Regions from separate parts of the Shewanella sp. UCD-FRSSP16_17 genome, predicted to be linked through region 1. Evidence: riboswitches for the same ligand, from Rfam matches in the RefSeq annotation. Region 1 holds a riboswitch; the other holds the start of a gene.
The links. A riboswitch is a leader RNA that binds a small molecule or an ion and turns the genes downstream of it on or off. The one in region 1 is predicted to bind lysine.
Positions count from the first base shown of each region.

Region 2: another riboswitch for lysine. It lies ahead of A9267_RS05110 (Na+/H+ antiporter NhaC family protein); the one in region 1 lies ahead of lysC (lysine-sensitive aspartokinase 3).

Region 1 covers NZ_LZFV01000035.1:367,243-377,617, forward strand. The annotation lists gene A9267_RS15375 (S9 family peptidase) at 1-1,634, shown strand, start outside; gene A9267_RS21810 (hypothetical protein) at 1,686-1,829, opposite strand; gene arcA (two-component system response regulator ArcA) at 1,878-2,594, opposite strand; gene A9267_RS15385 (DUF3293 domain-containing protein) at 3,277-3,711, shown strand; lysine riboswitch at 4,163-4,339, shown strand; gene lysC (lysine-sensitive aspartokinase 3) at 4,483-5,832, shown strand; gene A9267_RS15395 (succinylglutamate desuccinylase/aspartoacylase family protein) at 5,886-7,025, shown strand; gene A9267_RS15400 (site-2 protease family protein) at 7,086-8,216, opposite strand; gene A9267_RS15405 (DUF4144 family protein) at 8,316-8,696, opposite strand; gene A9267_RS15410 (DUF342 domain-containing protein) at 8,874-10,375, opposite strand, start outside.
Region 2 covers NZ_LZFV01000002.1:45,283-55,657, forward strand. The annotation lists gene A9267_RS05095 (acyl-CoA dehydrogenase C-terminal domain-containing protein) at 162-1,952, shown strand; gene A9267_RS05100 (thymidine kinase) at 2,043-2,621, opposite strand; gene A9267_RS05105 (M3 family metallopeptidase) at 3,029-5,164, shown strand; gene A9267_RS05110 (Na+/H+ antiporter NhaC family protein) at 5,302-6,858, opposite strand; lysine riboswitch at 6,935-7,155, opposite strand; gene A9267_RS05115 (electron transfer flavoprotein subunit alpha/FixB family protein) at 7,564-8,487, opposite strand; gene A9267_RS05120 (electron transfer flavoprotein subunit beta/FixA family protein) at 8,490-9,239, opposite strand; gene A9267_RS05125 (H-NS histone family protein) at 9,690-10,094, shown strand; gene rcsF (Rcs stress response system protein RcsF) at 10,233-10,375, shown strand, end outside.

The DNA.
Region 1 (10,375 bases):
AATTTGTCGCTCAAGAAGAAATGGGGCGCATGACAGGTTACTGGTGGTCACCAGATGAAACTTCCATTGCCTTTACTCGCATTGATGAGTCAGGCGTTGAGCTGGTTACTCGTAATGAGATTTATGCTGATGGAATTAAACTCACCGAGCAGCGTTACCCATATGCGGGAAAAACCAACGTTGAAATAGAGTTAGGCGTTATTACGCTTGCCAAAGAAGGAAAAGAGCAACAAGTTTCATGGATTGACTTAGGCAAAGAAAAAGACATTTACCTGCCAAGAGTGAAATGGTTACCAGATAGTAAGCATCTGTCATTCCAATGGCAGAGTCGCGACCAACAATCACTAGACTTACGGATTGCTGATTTAACCAGTAACAACAAGACGAAAACCATTGTTGCTGAACGCAGTGAAGCTTGGGTTAATCTTAATGACGATTTACAGTTTTTAAAACAACAAAAGTCTTTCATTTGGGCATCAGAACGTGATGGTTTTAACCACCTTTACTTATTCGATTTAAGCGGCAAAGTGCTGCAACAATTAACCCAAGGTGATTGGACGGTTGATGCGCTGGAGTTAGTCGATGAAAAAGGCGGTTGGGTGTATTTCTCTGGCCGTAAAGATACTGTTGTTGAGCGTCACTTATATCGTGTGCCGTTAGCTGGCGGGGAAATAGAGAAGCTATCATCTCGAAGTGGCATGCATTCAGCGGTTTTTGCTAATAATAAACCTGTGTATATCGATTACTTCAATAGTCTTAGTCAGCCACCTCAAGTCAGCCTACATGATGAAAACGGTCAGCGTTTAGCTTGGGTTGAACAAAACGAAGTTAACTCGTCGCATCCTTTGTATGATTTTGCAGGCCTTTGGAAAATGCCTGAGTTTGGCGAGCTTAAAGCTGAAGATGGCCAAGCATTACAGTATCGCTTATTTAAGCCTGTACCATTTGATGACAGTAAAAAGTATCCGGTAGTGGTACGTGTTTATGGTGGTCCACATGCGCAATTAGTCGTTAATAGCTGGAGTGAGGCGGATTACTTTACTCAGTATTTACTTCAACAAGGCTTTGCAGTATTTCAGCTTGATAATCGTGGCTCTGCCCATCGCGGCACAAAATTTGAGTATGTAATTTATCAAAATATGGGCGATGCGGAAGTTGAGGATCAAAAAGTCGGGGTTGATTACCTGAGAAGCTTACCGTTTGTTGATGGTGATAATATTGGTATTTATGGCCATAGTTATGGCGGGTACATGGCGCTTATGGCGCAGTTTAAAGCGCCTGATTATTTTAAAGCGGCAATCTCTGGGGCTCCGGTAACGGATTGGCGTTTATATGATACCCATTACACAGAACGTTACATGGGTCACCCAGAAAAAAATAAAAAAGGGTATGATGCAGCGAGCGTTTTACCATATGTGAAAAATTATCAATCAGGTTTGATGATGTATCACGGCATGGCCGATGACAATGTATTGTTTGAAAACAGTACGCGTGTTTATAAGGCATTGCAGGACGAAGGTAAATTATTTCAGATGATGGATTATCCAGGTTCGAAACATTCAATGCGTGGTGAGAAAGTGAGAAATCACCTTTACAAATCATTGGCTGCTTTCTTGGAAAATGAGTTGAAGTAAATGGCTGTAGTGGTACTCATTGCCCTCAATTTGATTGTGGGGGCATTGTGTTTAAAGAATTTGATAGAGTTGCTCAACAATAATCGTCGCCATTAAAGGGATGTTAGATTTAAGGAAAAACAAGTAAGTGCGTAATGCACTTTGGCGAGATGTCATATGCTGATCATTGTAGAAACGTGACTGATAAAAAGTCATAAAAAAAGCCAAGTCATTGACTTGGCTTTTTTGTATCACTATTAATGATTAGTCTTCTAAGTTACCGCAAAAACGATAGCCTTCACCGTGGATAGTCGCGATGATTTCTGGCGTATCAGGTAAGCTTTCGAAGTGCTTACGAATACGACGGATAGTAACGTCAACAGTACGGTCATGTGGCTTAAGCTCACGGCCAGTCATTTTCATTAACAGGTCTGCACGAGTTAAGATTTTGCCTGGGTTTTCAACAAAGTGAAGCATTGCACGGAATTCACTACGTGGTAGCTTGTAAGACTCACCTTGTGGGCTAACTAGAGAACGACTGTTGATTTCTAAGCTCCAACCATTGAAACGGTAGAATTCAACTGAACCTTTCTCTTCTACTTCTGCGCCAGTGCTATTAACACGAGTTAATAAGTTACGAGCACGGATAGTTAATTCGCGTGGGTTAAATGGCTTAGTGATGTAGTCATCAGCGCCAATTTCTAAACCAAGAATTTTGTCAACTTCGTTATCACGACCAGTCAAGAAAATAAGACCGATGTTGTTGATTTCACGAAGTTCACGAGCTAACAATAAACCGTTTTTACCAGGAAGATTGATATCCATAACAACAAGATTAATCTTATTATCCTGCATGGCTGTGTGCATTTCTGCGCCATCGTTTGCTTCAGTTACTACATACCCTTCTGCTTCAAAAATACTGCGCAGAGTATTACGGGTTACAGCTTCATCTTCAACAATAAGAATGTGTGGGTTTTGCATGTTATTTACCTAAATTAAAAACAATTCGATTCTAGTCATGTTGCACTAGGGCGGTGGCACTGCTTATTTATGAAAGTGCCGATAATTTTTCAATTTCACGATAGGTGTTTATCTATGTCTGCCCTGAACAAAACACGCTTCATGACTAACTACATTATCTACATTCAGCTTAATACATCATTAAAGTGACATACGTGACATAAATGTGATCATAAAAAATCAATACTTAGATTGTATGCTGAGTATTAATTGACTCACAATCAGTCGAAAGATCTATTAAAACAATGATTCATAAAACTATGAGATTAGATTGCTCGTTAAAGTTCCTTGGCAAACTAATAATTGTTCTATATTTATATCATCTAAAATGTAGAACAAAATGTACAAGCTTGAAAATTTAGTAGCAATTAAACTACTGAAGTATGTAACTGCTTGTATCACTGTTAATAGTTATGTAGCAAAATCTAGCTAGTGATGATTATTGTACTCGTTTTAGGCATTTGTTAACAAATGAAATGTTAACAAATTTACTCTCTAGAATTGTTACAAAATTGGTTTTTTAGGTAAGATACTGATTTAAAAGGTTAATATAATTATGGTTCTTGTGACTTGTATCACATGGGCTGTCACTGTAATAAAGGGTTTGCTACTGTAAACTGGGTTCAACAGAGAAAATGAAATAATGGAAAATGCAATTGAGTGCCTTTGGCACAAATATCAAGGGACACAATTCTTACTAACGCAGAGACTTGCGAATGATATTCCTTTTGCAATCGTCACTGCTCATAACCCGTTAGGGAGTATCTTAACTCCTTGTCAAAACCGTTTGCTCGACCGCCAATTACAAACCAAAATCGAACAATATAAGCGTCCATATCGCTCGCTTATTGGAGCCGCTCCCGATTTATCTCATATGGAAAAAAGCTGGGCTATCTTTATTGAAAAAGAACAAGCTTTGGAGCTTGGACGCGAGTTTAAACAGCATGCAATCTATTATGTCAATCAAGGCCGTTTGTCATTAGTTGCTTGTGGGGATGCACCTGATAAAGAAGTGATGATAGGCGATTTTATGACTCGCACTCAGGTGGTCAATGAGTTGCCTGATCTTCATGAGTAATTTTTTGATTGATAAAGCTGTTCCGTCAAGCTGATACTGCTACTCATCTATTATATCAACGCATTAGGGCAGCTGATAAACCCACTTTATATAGATAAGGTTATTTATAATAGCGCTGTATTGATTTGAATTAGAAATGGCTTATGGAAGGCCGACCTATCTAAAAATGCCTTTATTCAGAGTTTGAAACTAAAACTTCCCTTATGGTCTATTTAATATAGCTAAATACTGTATTGTTAGCATTTTACGTTAAAGTTAATGCGTGCTTTCATATCTTTAGTGTCTGTAAATAAAGCTATTTTTATCCAAACTATTTAAATACCTAAGCTGATGTGATGACAGCGAGTATGAATGTCGTATATTCAGTATTCAGTTATTTAGTAATTTTATTACATTCCATAATTGACTTAGGTGGTTATTTATTGGTATTTTTCAATTTCTTCCTGAGGGAAGAAACAGAAGAGGAGCGTTAGCTAGGTAGTAAGTGCGAGGAAAACCAATTCCTAAAACCACTTATGAGGGAGATTAGCGCCGAGGTATGTCAAATGGTTGGTTTCATTTCATATCGGTCGATTAGGCTGAATCCTAACGATTGTCACCTATTCATTGGTGGAGAGCTTCTGGTGAAGATTGCTGTTTCCCTTCTTATAAGGGTGCGTTATCACTGCACCAGGCTCTTCGAACGAAGTAAGTTCGGAGTGTAATCATGTTTTTTAATCTAAGTAGTCAATTCGTATTTGTATGTCATCCTTCAAGCGTGGAGGTGTCAGTATGAGCTTAGTTGTAGCTAAATTCGGTGGAACCTCTGTGGCAGATTACGCTGCAATGAACCGCTGCGCCGATATTATCTTAGCCAACAGACATACTCGAGTCGTTGTTGTTAGTGCATCCAGCGGCGTAACTAATTTATTGGTGGAGCTTACGCAAGCTAATGTGAATGACAAGCGTCGTTTAGCATTACTGACGCAAATTGGCCAAATTCAATATGACATTGTTGATCAGCTCGATCGTCCTCAAGATGTTGCCGCAGGTATTGATAAGTTACTTAGCCGTATGTCAGTGCTCAGTGATGCGCTTGTATTAGATCGCAGTAAAGCAATCATTGATGAACTACTTTCAATGGGAGAGCAATGTTCTTCATTGCTATTTTCTGCTGTTATTCGTGAAAAGGGCACTCCTTCAAGTGCATTTGATGTCAGACAAGTATTACGTACAGACAGCCATTTTGGCCGCGCAGAGCCGCAAATAGAGCAAATAGCATCGTTAGGTGCTGAGCATTTAGCACCACTATTAGCCAATGAAGTTATTGTTACGCAAGGTTTCATTGGCGCTGATGACCAAGGGCGCACCACTACTCTTGGCCGTGGTGGTAGTGATTATTCAGCAGCACTGTTGGCAGAGGGCTTAAAAGCTGATGCGGTAGAAATCTGGACCGATGTAGCAGGTATTTATACAACCGATCCTCGTCTTGCTCCCAATGCTAGACCAATCCCTGAAATCAGCTTTAATGAAGCCGCTGAAATGGCAACATTTGGTGCTAAAGTATTGCATCCTGCGACGATTCTTCCTGCCGTTCGTCAACAAATTCAAGTGTTTGTTGGTTCAAGTAAAGCGCCAGAACAAGGCGGTACTTGGATTCGACATCAAGTAGAAAACGCTCCCGTATACCGTGCTGTTGCATTAAGACGTGATCAAACCCTGCTTAATTTGCACAGCCTGCAAATGTTGCATGCACAAGGCTTCCTTGCTGAAACATTTGCGACATTAGCCAAGCACAAAATCTCAGTTGATCTGATTACCACTTCAGAAGTGAATGTTTCATTAACGCTCGATAAAACAGGATCAGACTCTAGCGGTCAGGGGTTATTGAGTGAATCATTACTGCAGGAGTTATCACAGCATTGTCGAGTTCGTGTTGAAGATAAATTGGCGCTAGTGGCTATTATTGGTAATAAAATTGCCTCAACAGCAGGGATTTGTAGCCGTGTTTTCTCAGTATTAGAAAAGCACAATGTGCGAATGATTTGTCAAGGCGCAAGCCCGCATAACTTATGTGTATTAGTAGCAGAATCTGAAGCGGCAGATGTGGTTAATTCATTGCACCAAAATTTATTTGAATAATAGGAAGTGTTCACCAAGTAACAATGCTTGGAACATATGAGGCTAAAGAATATATGACAGAAGCGAATCGCACCTCCAACGCTCACGTATCTACAGTTCAATTAGGTGAATTGGCTACTGGCCAAGCGCTAACAGCTCCTATTTATACGTTTAAAGGAAGTGATAGTGCTGCACCATCTGTCTATATTCAAGCCAATGTTCATGGCGCAGAAGTGCAGGGTAACGCGGTAATTCATCAGTTGATGACGCTATTAGAAGGCCATCAAATCTTAGGTGATATACATTGTGTTCCTTTAGCTAACCCATTGGGGATTAATCAAAAAAGTGGTGAGTTTACTCTTGGGCGATTTGATCCTATTACGGGAGTGAACTGGAATAGAGAATATTTTGAACATGCCGCAATAGTGGCTGACATTCCTAATTGGTATCAAGCAAACAAGGCTTTATCAAATAATGAGTTGTTCGCCGCATTTCGAGTGTTATTAGCACAAAGCTGTCAGCAACGTTTAAATAACTCTTGGGGAATTAGCACGGGGCATCAACTCGCGGTGACACTACAATCGATGGCGCATCAAGCGGATATTGTATTGGATTTACATACCGGCCCTAAGTCTGCAAAACATCTATATTGCCCAGAGTATGATGTCGCATCTGCGGCTTATTTCTCAATTCCTTATTCATTGGTTATTCCTAATGAGTTTGGCGGTGCTATGGATGAGGCTGCATTTTACCCGTGGTGGCAGCTCCAACGCTTTTGTGCGCGTCAAGGGAGACATTTTGACGTCCCCGTAGCGGCGTTTACGCTTGAATTGGCGAGTCAAGAGCGTGTCGATATGGCTGATGCAGAACTCGATGCGATGGGGATCTTGGCGTACTTAAGTCATAGAGGTGTAATCGCAGAAAAAGTGCAACCTGCACCAATGAAGCGTTGGGGATGTGATTTAGCTAACTATAAAAAATTCCATGCACCAAAAGCTGGATTAGTGGAGTATTGCGCAGAGGTAGGACACCCTTTGAAAGCTGGTGAGCCGTTAGTGACCCTTTTACGACTTGATCAATACGGAACTGAGAATGCCGTGACGACAATCAGTTTACCTTGTGATTGCGTTCCTGTACTGCATTTTGCCTCAGCTTCTGTGCATCAAGGGACAGAGCTTTATAAGGTAATGACCAAGGTTTTTGAGATCAGTTAATGGTGAGTCGCTGGCAATAGCAAAGATATTGCAAACTGCCAGCGATAGCATATTGAAGTATTAACTCTTTAAAATTTCAAGCGGCATAGCCAGCATCTCGTCGCCTGAAGCTGCAAAATACCAAATAATAGCGATAAGTAGACCAACCGTTAAAAAGTACCAAACCGTTGAGAAAATTTGCCCATACCTATCTAAGGGCAACAGGTGACTTTGGTGCCGAGTTTTCCACTCAAATACAATCTCTAAACTACCAATTAGCAACAAGAATCCTAATAAAGCCAGCCCTAAGCTGTAACTGATAAATACGCCTATTGCCGCTCCAGCGATACAGGCTATTAACCCTACCATGCTGTTCATTGAAAAAGTGATGCTTTTAAGAATATGGCCGCCATCTAAGGGTAAAATTGGCAGTAGATTAAACAGATTTAGTAAGGCGTTAAAACTGGCTAAACCTGCAAAAAAGATATTGCCGGTGATCCAATAAGCGACCATGCAGGCTATTGACATCAAGAGGCCAAATGTTGGCCCCATGATAGAGATGACGACATTTTGCCATCGAGTATTTATTCGCTCATCGCTGACAGCTAAACCGCCCATGAATGGGATAAGGTAAATCCCTTTGGTTTTCATACCAAAGTGCTTCATGGCTTTAATATGGCCATATTCGTGAACAACCAGACAGGCAATTAATGCAAGTGCAAATTCAATTGAGAATAGCCATGAATAGGCCGCGACACTTGCCGCAGCGAGCATAGCTTTGACAACTTTGGCACTTTTTAATAGCTTGAACCCAAGTGAGGCTAAGCCAATCATACTGAATTTTTGCGTTTTAACAGGAGCGACTTCAGGCACTTGTTGTTCGATATCTTTAGTATTTCTCTGCCCTTGAGCTACTGTGTCATTATCAACCAAAATCGTGTAGTTAATGATAAAAGGCTGCCACTGGACATCAGCCTCTACTCTTACTTTTACAATGGTTTTACTGGTTTCAGTAATAATGTCATCAGTCGTTGCTCCCGCCATTGAAGCCGGGCGCGATAATTCGAATTCGTGCACATTGAAAGCCTGGTTATCTGCAGATGCCGATTTTTGAGAGACTAATTGATTATCCCAATAAAGTTGTTGCCAACCGGCCATAGAGCCTTCTAATCGTAGACGTTTGCCAAGGCATTCTATATTCAGCAGTTCCATATCTTTTACTGTTCCATTGTTGTGTGATGAGTCATGATGAGTGAAGTAGCGATGGTGAAATTGCTAGGCATTTTGCCCGATAGGTTGCAGTGACTCAAGCTAAATAGATTCAAGATATGCCACAGTGTCGATACCTTGCTTGATATCCGTAAACACCAGTTTTGCACTGCAGCAATGACCATTAAGGGTTGCATGTGTGCGTACGTATTGAATAAAGGTCACTAAATCTATGGGGTGCTGGCTTGCTCTAAATTGTGGTAATTCCGCTGTTGGGTGATGAGCCTGATGTTGTTGAGGGTGAGCTTGCGCCTCGATAACAATATCGAATGTAGAGCCCTCGCTATCTAATAATCTATCGTTACTACCTATGAGGTGCAGTTGTAAACAACAATACTCTAGCCAGTCAGTCTGATTAGCGAGGTAAATGAGCTCTTCACTTGCTTGCTGTTTTATAATTGCTGGCCAACAAATCGCTAGCATCGAATTCTTCTCTAATGGTCAATAAATTCAGTCAACTTGTTAACTGTTTCCTAAGAACGATTTTTAGTAAAAAATGATTAGATTTTTCACGTTGAATGTTTTATAAGTTACTGTTTTATAGTGATAATTATCATGCTAATTGCTGCATTCGCTGATCGCAATCGGCCAAGTTAGAAATTAATGGCTACCATAATCGAAACTGATTTCATTATGGAGGTTTTTAACATGACAAGGGCCATGTTCACGCTGGGTGCGATTTTGCGCTGGGCCAATATGAATCTCTACATTGGCAAAGATGTGTTTCTCTGCTTGCACAAAATATTTACTGTAATAGCCATCCACTTCTTGCTGAAGTTGCTTACATTCTGCTTCAGCTTTCGCACGGCGATTGGCGATTTCTTTTTTCTCATCAAGCATCATTTTCACTTGCTCAATCATTCCCGCATCTGTTTGCCACTCCGTTTTAGGAGGCAGCTTTCTCAAGCGAGACTCGATATCTAATCCTGCGACAACAAGCTGCTTAGCTTGGTCATCACTGGCTTTAGCCTCAGCTTTGAGCTCAGTTTGATCCATGGCGCAATAAAGCTCAGTCTTAGTGCCAGCCGTTGCGCCAAAGGCTACAGCTTTAATGCCTTTTTTAGCGGTCGCTCGCCCACCGACAAGATCGCCTCGTCTGGCATTAGGATCGCTAACGGTAATGACATTGTCTGAGACTGAATGGCTATGAAGCAGTTGTTTAGTGACTAAGATGTCACTTTTGGCGGTTAAATTGGAATATTGCACAAACTGAGCACAGATTTGGCCACGGGCAGTAATATGGGTACTTAACTCATGCTCTTTAATTTGTCGGCCAATGACTCCTTTACTGACAATTACATCGCCTTGGGCTTCAAGGCTAGCTGAGTCTACAAACCCCATAACAGTAATGTCACCAGTGCTTTTTACTTTCATCCCCTCGTGGACATCGCCTGTGATTAAGACACTACCTTCAAAATCAACATGGCCGTATTTTACGTCAACATCTTTAATTTGCAGCACATCATCTACTTGCATACCTTTTGGTGTTTCAACAGGTTGACCAGATACTGTTGCAACAAGTTGGTTGGTATCGCTACTTAATAATTCAGTGCCATTACCCGGCTTCATTTGCAGATCTTTGCCCTCAATCTGCATGATAGGTTCCCCGTGTACGTTATAGCCTGGAGTACCGGTAGTCGCAGGCGTTTTTATCATTAAAACGTCGCCTGGCTTCACCATGATCATTGCGCCCAGATTTCGCATGTCGACAGAGCCATCTTCACGTTCTTGAGGTTGTAATAACCGTTCACGAGCAAGGGGGACTTGTCTTGTTAATGTTGCATTAATGCCATTTACAGCCAATTTGCCAATGGCGATTTGGCTACTGCAACTTTCACCCGGCGGTAAAATCGCTAATTGCTGGATCAGAGATTGAATTTTAGGTTTGCTTAATCCCATTTTGACTTTATGGGATTTTAGGGTGTTAAGGATCATTGGCAGTGAAGGGTCTTTCCCACCCCATGCTGATGCTAATGTCATAGAGGCCGACATTTTATCTTCGCTGATTTCTATGGTCACACTGCCATCAGTTCGTTCACCAATGATAAAAAATAACTCATGCTTACCATTGTCATGAGTGCTGAGGGCATTAACTTCAGCGA
Region 2 (10,375 bases), on a different contig from region 1:
TTATTACCGCTTAAATTAACTGAGTTTTTACTCAAAGTTCGCTAAAGTAGACTAAGTTATAACCAGTCGCTGAAAAACTTATTCAATAATTAATAACAACCACGACGACTCTACAACCACAACTATGGTGCGAAAAAACGCAAAAAACAAAGGACCGTATTATGCCGATTTATCAAGCCCCACTGCGTGATTACCAATTTATCCTATCTGAGCTGCTATCTATCTATGATCAAACCGAACTCGCAGGCTTTGATGAAATAGACCCAGAGCTAACCGACGCTATTTTGCAAGGCGTCGCCGATTTCACCACCGACATCATGTTACCTTTAAATGCCTCAGGGGATCTTGAAGGATGCCAACTTAAAGATGGCAACGTCATTACGCCTAAAGGTTTTAAAGAGGCTTACCAACAATACATTGATGATGGCTGGGCTACGCTCACTTGCGATCCTGAATATGGCGGTCAGGGCTTACCTGAAGTCATTGGCACCTTTGCCACCGAAATGAAAACCGCCACCAATATGGCTTTTGCCATGTATCCTGGGTTAACCCATGGCGCTTATTCAGCCATCCATGTCCATGGAAGCGATGCACTGAAACAAAAATATTTAGCCAAATTAGTCAGTGGTGAATGGACTGGCACCATGAACTTAACTGAATCCCATGCTGGAACCGATCTTGCCCTTCTTCGTACTAAAGCAACCCCCGTTGCTGATGGCAAATTTGCAATCAGTGGCGAGAAAATTTTCATTTCATCAGGGGATCATGACTTAGCTGAAAACATTGTCCATTTAGTTTTAGCCAAATTGCCTGATGCACCAGAAGGGGTGAAAGGTATTTCATTGTTCGCGGTGCCAAAGTTTCATGTAAACGATGACGGCAGCTTAGGTGAAGCCAATCAGTTATGTGCCAGTGCGTTAGAGCACAAAATGGGGATTCATGGTAACTCAACCTGTGTCATGGTGTTTGATGGCGCTGTAGGAGAGTTGGTTGGCGAACCTCATCAAGGTCTAAAAGCCATGTTTACTATGATGAACCAAGCTCGCCTTGGCGTTGGTATTCAGGGCTTAGGCGTATCTGACATCGCTTATCAAAATGCGCTGGTTTATGCTAAAGAGCGCATTCAAGGCCGAGCCCTTTCTGGAGTTAAACAGCCACAACAAGCTGCAGACTCGATTATAGTTCACGGTGATGTGCGTCGTATGTTGTTATCTCAAAAGTCATTCAATGAAGGAACGCGTGCATTAATGGGCCAACAGGCTTTATGGCTTGATCAGGCTGAACGACACAGCGATCCCGTAAAAGCTAAACAAGCGGCAGCGCTTGCAGCCCTTTTTACGCCAATCGTAAAAGGGTTTGTGACCGATCAAGGCTTTAAAGCGTGTGTTGATGCTCAGCAGATTTATGGCGGACACGGCTATATTAATGAATGGGGTATGGAACAATTTGTACGTGATATTCGAATTGCGATGATTTATGAAGGCACAAATGGCGTACAAGCACTCGATCTTGTTGGGCGTAAATTATTATCAGATAAAGGCGCAACACTGACATTATGGTCAGATATGGTTAAAGGCTTTATTGGTGAGCATAGTAATAATGACGCGATGAAACCTTACCTTGCAGGGTTAATGGATGCAGCCACGGATTTAGAAAAAGCCACCGGCTTTATTGCACAGTCAGCGGCTAAAAATCCCGATATGATTGGTGCAGCCTCAATGCCATATATGCAGTTATTTGGCATTAGTGCCCTTGCTTGGATGTGGGCACGAATTGCAGCGACGTCAATTGCCGCCCTTGATGCAGGTACAGATGAGTCTGATTTTTATCAAGCTAAGTTAAATACAGCCGAGTTTTATATGCGATATTGGGGATGCCAAACGCGCAGTTTACGCAAGCAAGTCGAAATGAGCAGCGCGCAAATTGCAACCTTTGATGAAGCCGATTTTTAGTCTGACTTCATACAAGCAATCTATGTGAGCTTTATAAAAAACAGCGCCTTTAGGCGCTGTTTTTGTATTTCTGGAAATAGCCTTTAATGACTAATCCCAGATGAATTCTCTAAAATGCTTACGACACACAGACTCATAGCTTTCATTACCACCAATAGCAACCTGCTCACCTTCACGCATAGGTTTTCCATTACCATCAAGGCGAACGACCATATTGGCTTTGCGACCACAGTGACAAATGGTTTTTAACTCAACCAATTTATCTGCCCAGGCGAGTAGATATTGACTGCCGCTGAACAGCTCCCCTTGGAAATCCGTTTTCAGGCCGTAACACAATACTGGGATATCAAGGTTGTCCACCACATGAGTTAATTGCTTCACTTGTTCTTTACTTAAAAACTGGGATTCATCAATTAAAATGCAGTGTAATTGCTGAGATTCAAGCTCAGCTTCAATCATGGTCGATAAATTATCGTTTGCTCCAAATACTTGAGCATCTGTTTCAATCCCTATTCTAGACGCCACTTTTCCAACACCGTATCTGTCATCAATTGACGCTGTCATAACAAGCGTATTCATGCCACGTTCACGGTAGTTATAAGATGATTGGAGAAGCGAAGTTGATTTGCCGGCATTCATTGCCGAATAATAGAAATAGAGTTGTGCCAAAACAGAAGATCCTTATTGTTATAATCGAGGTTAGTCTACCATTGAATCGATTTAGAGATAAGGCATGTGAGGATTAAATAGCGTGAACTTGCTAGCACTATTCCTTGATGATGAATCCCCTTTACCATCACAGTTAATTTGCTTTCCCTATTGATGGTTAACTCGCCCTCCTTATCCGTTTCTCAAGAGAATATCGCACAAAGCCAAAGCATGACTGATGAAAAGAATGTATTCCAAACAAGCATCTATTAACATAATTTACATTTTGCAATAAATTAGATCACAGTTTTCAAGCTCACTACCAGCACAACATATACAGGCATCACGAAACGACAAAATCTTCATATACGATTAAGAAACAATTGATAAATTGCATAAACAATTATAATTAAGGAAGTAGAAACACAATGCATAAAACAATTGTCGCTGTCGCGATTGCTGCAACACTCGCATTAAGTGGTTGTAGTCATACTCAAACAGAAAACACCACTCAGGGCGCTCAAGTGCAATCTCAAAATCCATTGATGCAAGCAAGCGTACTCCAGTATCAAGCACCTGACTTTAGTCAGCTTAACAATGAGCATTTTCAGCCAGCGCTTGAGCTGGGAATTGAACAGCACCATCAAGAAATCCTCAAAATTGCTGCTAACCCTGCCTCACCGACATTTGAAAATACCATTGTCGCTATGGAAAAAAGCGGTGCATTACTCACTCGCACCTCAAGTATTTTCTATAACTTAACCGGCTCAAACAGCAACCCTGAATTACGTAAAGTACAAGGCATAATGGCGCCTAAGATGGCGGCACATTCAGACAATATTAATTTAAATCCGCAGTTATTCAGCCGTATTCAAGCAATTTATGATACTCGCAATAACAGCTCGTTAACTGCAGAAGAAGTTCGTTTAGTAGAGGTTTATCATCAGCGATTTGTGCTCGCTGGCGCCAAACTAACTGAAGCGGAAAAACAAAAGATTCGAGAATTAAATGAAGAGCAATCAACACTCACCAATGAGTTTGCACAACGACTGTTAAGACTCAGCAAGGAAATTGCAGTAAAAGTAGACGATGAAGCCCAACTGGCAGGTTTATCACAATCCGCTATTGCAGCAGCAAAAGCAGATGCTGAAGCGGCAGGGCTTAAAGGCCAATATCTACTCAATATCACCAATACCACACGTCAACCTGTTTTAGCTCAATTAGATAACCGTGAGCTGCGTCAGCAAGTTTGGGAAGCGTCAGCAAACCGTGGCTTAACGGGTGACAACGAAACCGCTTCATTAGTCGCTCGTTTAGCGCAGCTTCGTGCTAAAAAAGCCAAACTACTTGGCTTTGACACTTGGTCTGATTACCGTTTAGCACCGCAGATGGCTAAAACGCCCGAAGCGGTGTACGACATGTTTGGCTCAATGGTGCCATCTGTGGTGGAAAACACTCAAAAAGAAGCCGCTGATATACAAGCCATGATAGATAAAACTGGCGGTAACTTTACCCTAGCACCATGGGACTGGGCATATTACGCAGAGTTAGTCCGTAAGGAAAAATATGACCTCGACTCAGCGTCTATTAAACCTTACTTTGAGTTCAACCGTGTTTTAGAAGATGGCGTATTCTTTACCCTAGAAGCATTGTACGGTGTTACGTTAAAGCCACGTCCAGACTTACCGGTTTATCACCCAGACGTAAAAGCTTACGAGATGTTTGATGAAGATGGCAGTAGCATGGCTATCTTCTATGCAGACTACTTTGCTCGTGAAGGTAAACGTGGCGGTGCGTGGATGAGCTCGTTTGTCGGTCAATCTGAGTTATTAAATCAAAAACCTGTCGTCGTAAATGTCATGAACATTAAAAAGGCGCCAGAAGGCCAGCCAACCTTTGTGAGCTACGATGAAGCGACCACCATGTTCCATGAAATGGGCCACGGTACTCACGGTATGTTCTCTAAAGTGAAATACCCATCTTTAGCAGGTACTGCTGTATCTCGTGATTTCGTTGAATTCCCTTCAACTTTTGAAGAGGACTGGGCTGCGCACCCTAAAGTACTTGCAAACTACGCTAAACACTACGATACAGGCAAACCTATTCCAGACGATTTACTGCAAAAGCTATTAGCTTCTCGAAGCTTTAACCAAGGCTTTGACACCTTAGAATACATGTCAACTGCGCTGCTTGATCTAGAATGGCATGCACTGGATGCTGACACGCCGCTGCAAAATGTTGAAAGCTTTGAAGCTGCTGCGCTTAACAAACATGGTGTCGACTTACCAGCAGTACCACCTCGTTACCGCTCAACTTACTTTGCTCATGCCTTCCCTGGGGGATATTCAGCTAGTTACTATGCATACATGTGGAGTGAAATTCTTGCTGCTGATGCCTTTGCTTATGTGCAAACTCAAGGTGGGCTGAATCGAGAAATCGGTATGAAGTTTAGAAAAACTATCCGTGAAGTCGGCAATAGCGTGCCGCCAATGGAAGCCTATCAAAACTTTAGAGGCCAAGCCCCTACCACTGACGGCTTGCTTGAGCGCCGTGGCTTAAAGTAACTTAGCTCAGGTTAACGAGCAAAAAAATGCCACTCAATTGAGTGGCATTTTTATTGTTAGATTTTAGCCTAAACTGGGATCTGACTTTAACAAGTCGAGCTCACATTAAGTCACAAACTAAATCCAAGTGCTTAGGACTACTTAGTGGCTATTTTTAGCCCTAAGATTGCTAATACGAACAATACAGAACACGTAATAAAGCCCATCGCAACAGAACCAGAGAAACCAAGCACGGTATAACCCACAATACTGATAACCGCTACGATTATCGCGTAAGGCAATTGTGTCATAACGTGGTCAAGATGGTGACAGCTCGCTCCTGTCGAAGACAAGATAGTGGTATCAGAAATCGGTGAACAATGGTCTCCAAATACCGCACCAGAAAGCACAGCGGCAAGCATTGGTAACATCATAGTGCTATCACTGCCCATCGCCATATCGGCAGCGATTGGTAACATAATACCAAATGTACCCCAGCTAGTGCCGGTTGAAAATGCGGTTAAACCAGCTAATAAAAATAGCACTGCAGGCAGTAATGCAAATGGAATATTACCCGTTGCCAAGCTCGCCATATATTTACCCGTTTCAAGCTCGCCAATCACTGACGCAATTGTCCAAGCAAATAACAAGATATAAATAGCTGGCAACATTGACTTAGCGCCAACTTTGATTCCAGTAAACATCATGCTGGTGCTAATTTTTTGCTGCATGGTTAATGCAATCGTCACCACTAGACCCACTAATGAGCCGTAAAATAATGATTCGCTGACTTCAGTGTTTTCAAATGCACCTAAAACACTAAATGGTAACCCTTCACCCGCCAGCGCATCAGCACCAGTTGAAACCATAAAGTAAATAGTTGCCGCCACAAGCACAAAAATCGGCAGGAATAACCCCATGATTTTACCTGTATCAGCTTCTGGTAAATCAGCGGTCGCGCCTGGAGGTAACCCTTTGCTTTCGTCAAAGAGTTCGCCTTTTTGCGCATTACGCTCATGTTGGCGCATTGGGCCAATGTCTAAACCAAAGATAGCAACACACAATAAAAGTAATAGCGCAAAAATGGCATAAAAATTCATCGGCACCATTTGTAAAAACACGCTTAAATGGCCTGTATCAGCAAAACCATGTGCCGTTAAGATACCGCCAATTAGGGCAATAATGTATGCGCCCCAGCTTGAGACAGGAGAGATAACACATACTGGTGCAGCGGTTGAATCTAACAAGTAAGCCAGTTTTGCACGTGAAATATGGTAGCGATCAGTAATAGGACGTGCGATTGAGCCAACCACGATACTGTTGAAGTAATCGTCGATAAATACCACACAACCTAAGAACATGGTCATGAGTTTGGCGTCACGTTTATTGCGAATACGTTGGTGTGCCCAATCAGCAAACGCACGTGCTGAACCACTCACGGTAATTAAAGCGGTGATCATCCCCAGCACAACCAAGAAGCCAATAATTTGTAAATTCCAGGCATTGAGTGCGCCGTCATCCCACACTAAACTGGTGACAGTACTCACTAAGTGGCTTGCAGCTCCAGTAAAAGAGAAGTCAGTCAGCAATATCACGCCAGCAATAATACCTAAACCTAATGAAAGAAGTACTTTGCGTGTAACTACTGCTAATACAATTGCCACAACAGGAGGCAAAAGAGAGAGTGCCGAATCGGCATAACTTGTTATCATCATTTATATATTTTCTTCGTTGAGTACGAATGGAGGATAACTGATAAGGCAAGACATCGCATAAAGCGAAGACAAGAAACTTTTCAGTAGCACTCCACAGTAATATCGATATCAACATCGATATCCATTGTTTTATCCTCACGGATAAAAATTACTATGACAGTGCAGCCCCTTTCGGAAACTGCCCCAGCAAATGGTATTGATCGTACCGATTCACTTCGGCACCAAATCCTTTCAAATTAAGTTATTGGTATCAACCAACTTAACCATACTGATATTTGATGCGCCTCTACTTATGTATACGACAGTTTAAATGCTTGATAAAAGCTCACTGCCGCGACACAAGACCATACAAACATAAGCACGAGGTTAATTACCAGATAAAACTAGCTTATCTTGTGAGAAATAACATCACAATCAAAAAACAACACAAGACGATATCGACACCGTAACGAATTGTTAGCAAGCGAAGGATTATCCATCAATTAACGACAGTGAGATTAATATGCTTAAAAAATCTGATTATTGAATTAATTCAGGTGTATTTATATCGTTCAATAGGTTTAGCAATGATAAAGCTGAAAAACAATGTCATTTAATGCGCACTGACACTAAAACAAACTATCGAATAATCACGCCATAAACTGCGACCCAAAAAAAAGGTTTTTGCCTAAAAGACAAAAACCTTTTTCTACAATCAGTTTATAATTACAAAGATTGAGTTAACTCTGGAATCGCATCAAATAAGTCTGCTTCAAGTCCATAATCAGCCACTTGGAAAATTGGCGCTTCAGGATCTTTATTGATAGCCACAATCACTTTAGAGTCTTTCATACCCGCTAAATGTTGAATAGCGCCAGATATACCGACAGCGATATACAGATCAGGAGCAACAATTTTACCTGTTTGACCGACTTGTAAATCGTTAGGAACATAACCAGCATCAACAGCGGCACGTGAAGCGCCAACGGCAGCGGTTAGCTTGTCAGCTAATGCTTCTAGAATAGCAAAGTTCTCACCGCTACCCATGCCACGACCACCAGAAACAATCACTCCAGCGCTGCCTAATTCAGGGCGCTCAGATTCTGTGAGAGTTTGCGAAACAAAAACTGTCTTAGCTTCTGCAACAAAATCAACGTTAACCGCTTCAGCATTGCCATCGTTGCCTGCAGCATCAAATGCACTGGTACGAACCGTCATCACTTTTTTGTCATCTAAGCTTTGTACTGTCGCCAATGCAGAACCTGCATAAATAGGACGTACAAATGTGTCAGCACTCACCACATCTACGACTTCAGAAATTTGCGCAACATCTAATAATGCTGCCACACAAGGAAGTGTATCTTTACCTACACTGCTTGCTGCTGCTAGCACGTAATCGTAATCACTGGCGACATTAACAATTAACTTAGAAAGGTTTTCAGCCATTTGCGCTTCATAAGCAGCATTGTCAGCGACAAGGACTTTACTCACACCCGATAGTGCTTGTGCAGAAGCAACCACAGCACCAACATGACTACCAGCAACAAGCACATGGACATCGCCGCCAATTGCAGTTGCTGCACTAACGACTTTGGCCGTGTCTAATTTTAAACTTGCGTTATCGTGTTCTGCTAATACTAAAATAGCCATAATTAGATCACCTTCGCTTCATTTTTTAACTTTTCAACAAGTTCAGCCACCGAACTCACCATGACACCTGCTTGACGTTCTGCAGGTGGCGTCACTTTAATCACATTTTGATGTGCTTTAAGGCTTACACCCAAGTCATCAATAGAGAAGGTTTCAAGTGGTTTACGCTTTGCTTTCATAATATTAGGTAATGAAGCATAACGAGGCTCATTTAAGCGTAAGTCCGCAGTCACCACCGCTGGTAACGGCATTTTTAATGTTTGTAACCCACCATCAACTTCACGAGTCACTTCAGCACTGTCAGCAGTTAATGTTAATTCAGAAGCAAATGTTGCTTGTGGCATATCAGTTAAAGCAGCAAGCATTTGGCCTGTCTGGTTATTGTCGCCATCAATTGATTGCTTACCAAAAATAATCACATCAGCTTGTTCTTTTTCTTGAACCGCTTTTAAAATTTTAGCAATTGATAACGGCACTAAATCTTCATCAGTCGTCACATGAATGGCACGGTCAGCACCCAAAGCCATTGAAGTACGTAACTGCTCTTGTACTGATTTGGCACCAATACTCACCACTACAACTTCTGTGACACTTCCCGCTTCTTTTAGTCTAACGGCTTCTTCTACCGCGATTTCACAAAATGGGTTCAAGGCCATTTTCAAATTAGCAGTATCAACATCTGTGTTATCAGCTTTTACTCTGACTTTCACATTGGCATCGACTACGCGCTTTACAGGCACCAATACTTTCATGGGATTTCCTTCTACACCTTCAATGTATGTGGATGGCACATTGGCTTCAGCCAATGCAATATGGCATAACTTTACGTCCTGTTAACGTTAACGTCAACCAAAGTCAAACACTTGTTTATATAATTTTTAGTTAAGAGACTGCTGATAAATAACTTATATATGCAAATAAAATATTACTTTTAGACTTAATTAACGCTTTTTAATTAAAATTTGCCTATTTAAAGGTTTTTTTATTTGATCCAATCAAATTTACTTTCTATTATTAAGAGCAATTCAAGTAACCGTGCTTTTTTTACTATCTTTTTTTGTTTTAACAATTTAAATAGTCGCATCAATTTACACTCTAGTTTGATAACAATTAACCAATTTAGAGTATTGATAGGTATTATTTAATCATCACAGAATTACTTGAGATACTTATTAATTAAAATCATTAGGATGCACATTGATATGAGTGACTTTTTAGAAATTTTGACACATGGTCGTCGTTTTAAAGCTGCTGTAAAAGAGTTATCACTAGATGAATTACGTGAACTTTCTACTAAGCTTGAAAAAATCATTACAGAAAGAGAAGAAGACGAAAAAGCTGAATTAGAAGCCAATGCTGAGCGTAATGCACGCATTGCTGAAATATTAGCTCAAATTGAAAATAGCGGTTTATCAATTGAAGATTTAGGTGAAGTAACAGCAAAGCCTGCGCCTAAAAAGCGTGCCCCACGCCCTGCTAAATATCAAATTGAAGTAGATGGTGAATTAATTCAATGGACTGGTCAAGGCCGCATGCCAACTGTATTTAAAAACCAAGTAGATAATGGTAAAACAATGGAAGACTTCTTAATTCCTGGTATGGAATAAGTCTTAATCTACGATATGATAAAAAGCTTACTTCGGTAAGCTTTTTTGTTATCTAGGATGAGTAAACAGTATTTCCTCGACGCAATAAGCCATGTAAACTAACCCCTTCGCAGCACACCACTCAATTAGGCCTGTATTATGAATGTTTCTCGTCCAATGATGTCTTTCGCACTAGTATCAAGCTTTTTATTATCAGGCTGCGCAAGTGATTATACTTTTAATAGTAATTTAGACAGTAAAGCCATAGATGAGTATTTCAAGCCAACAAGCGTTGAACTATT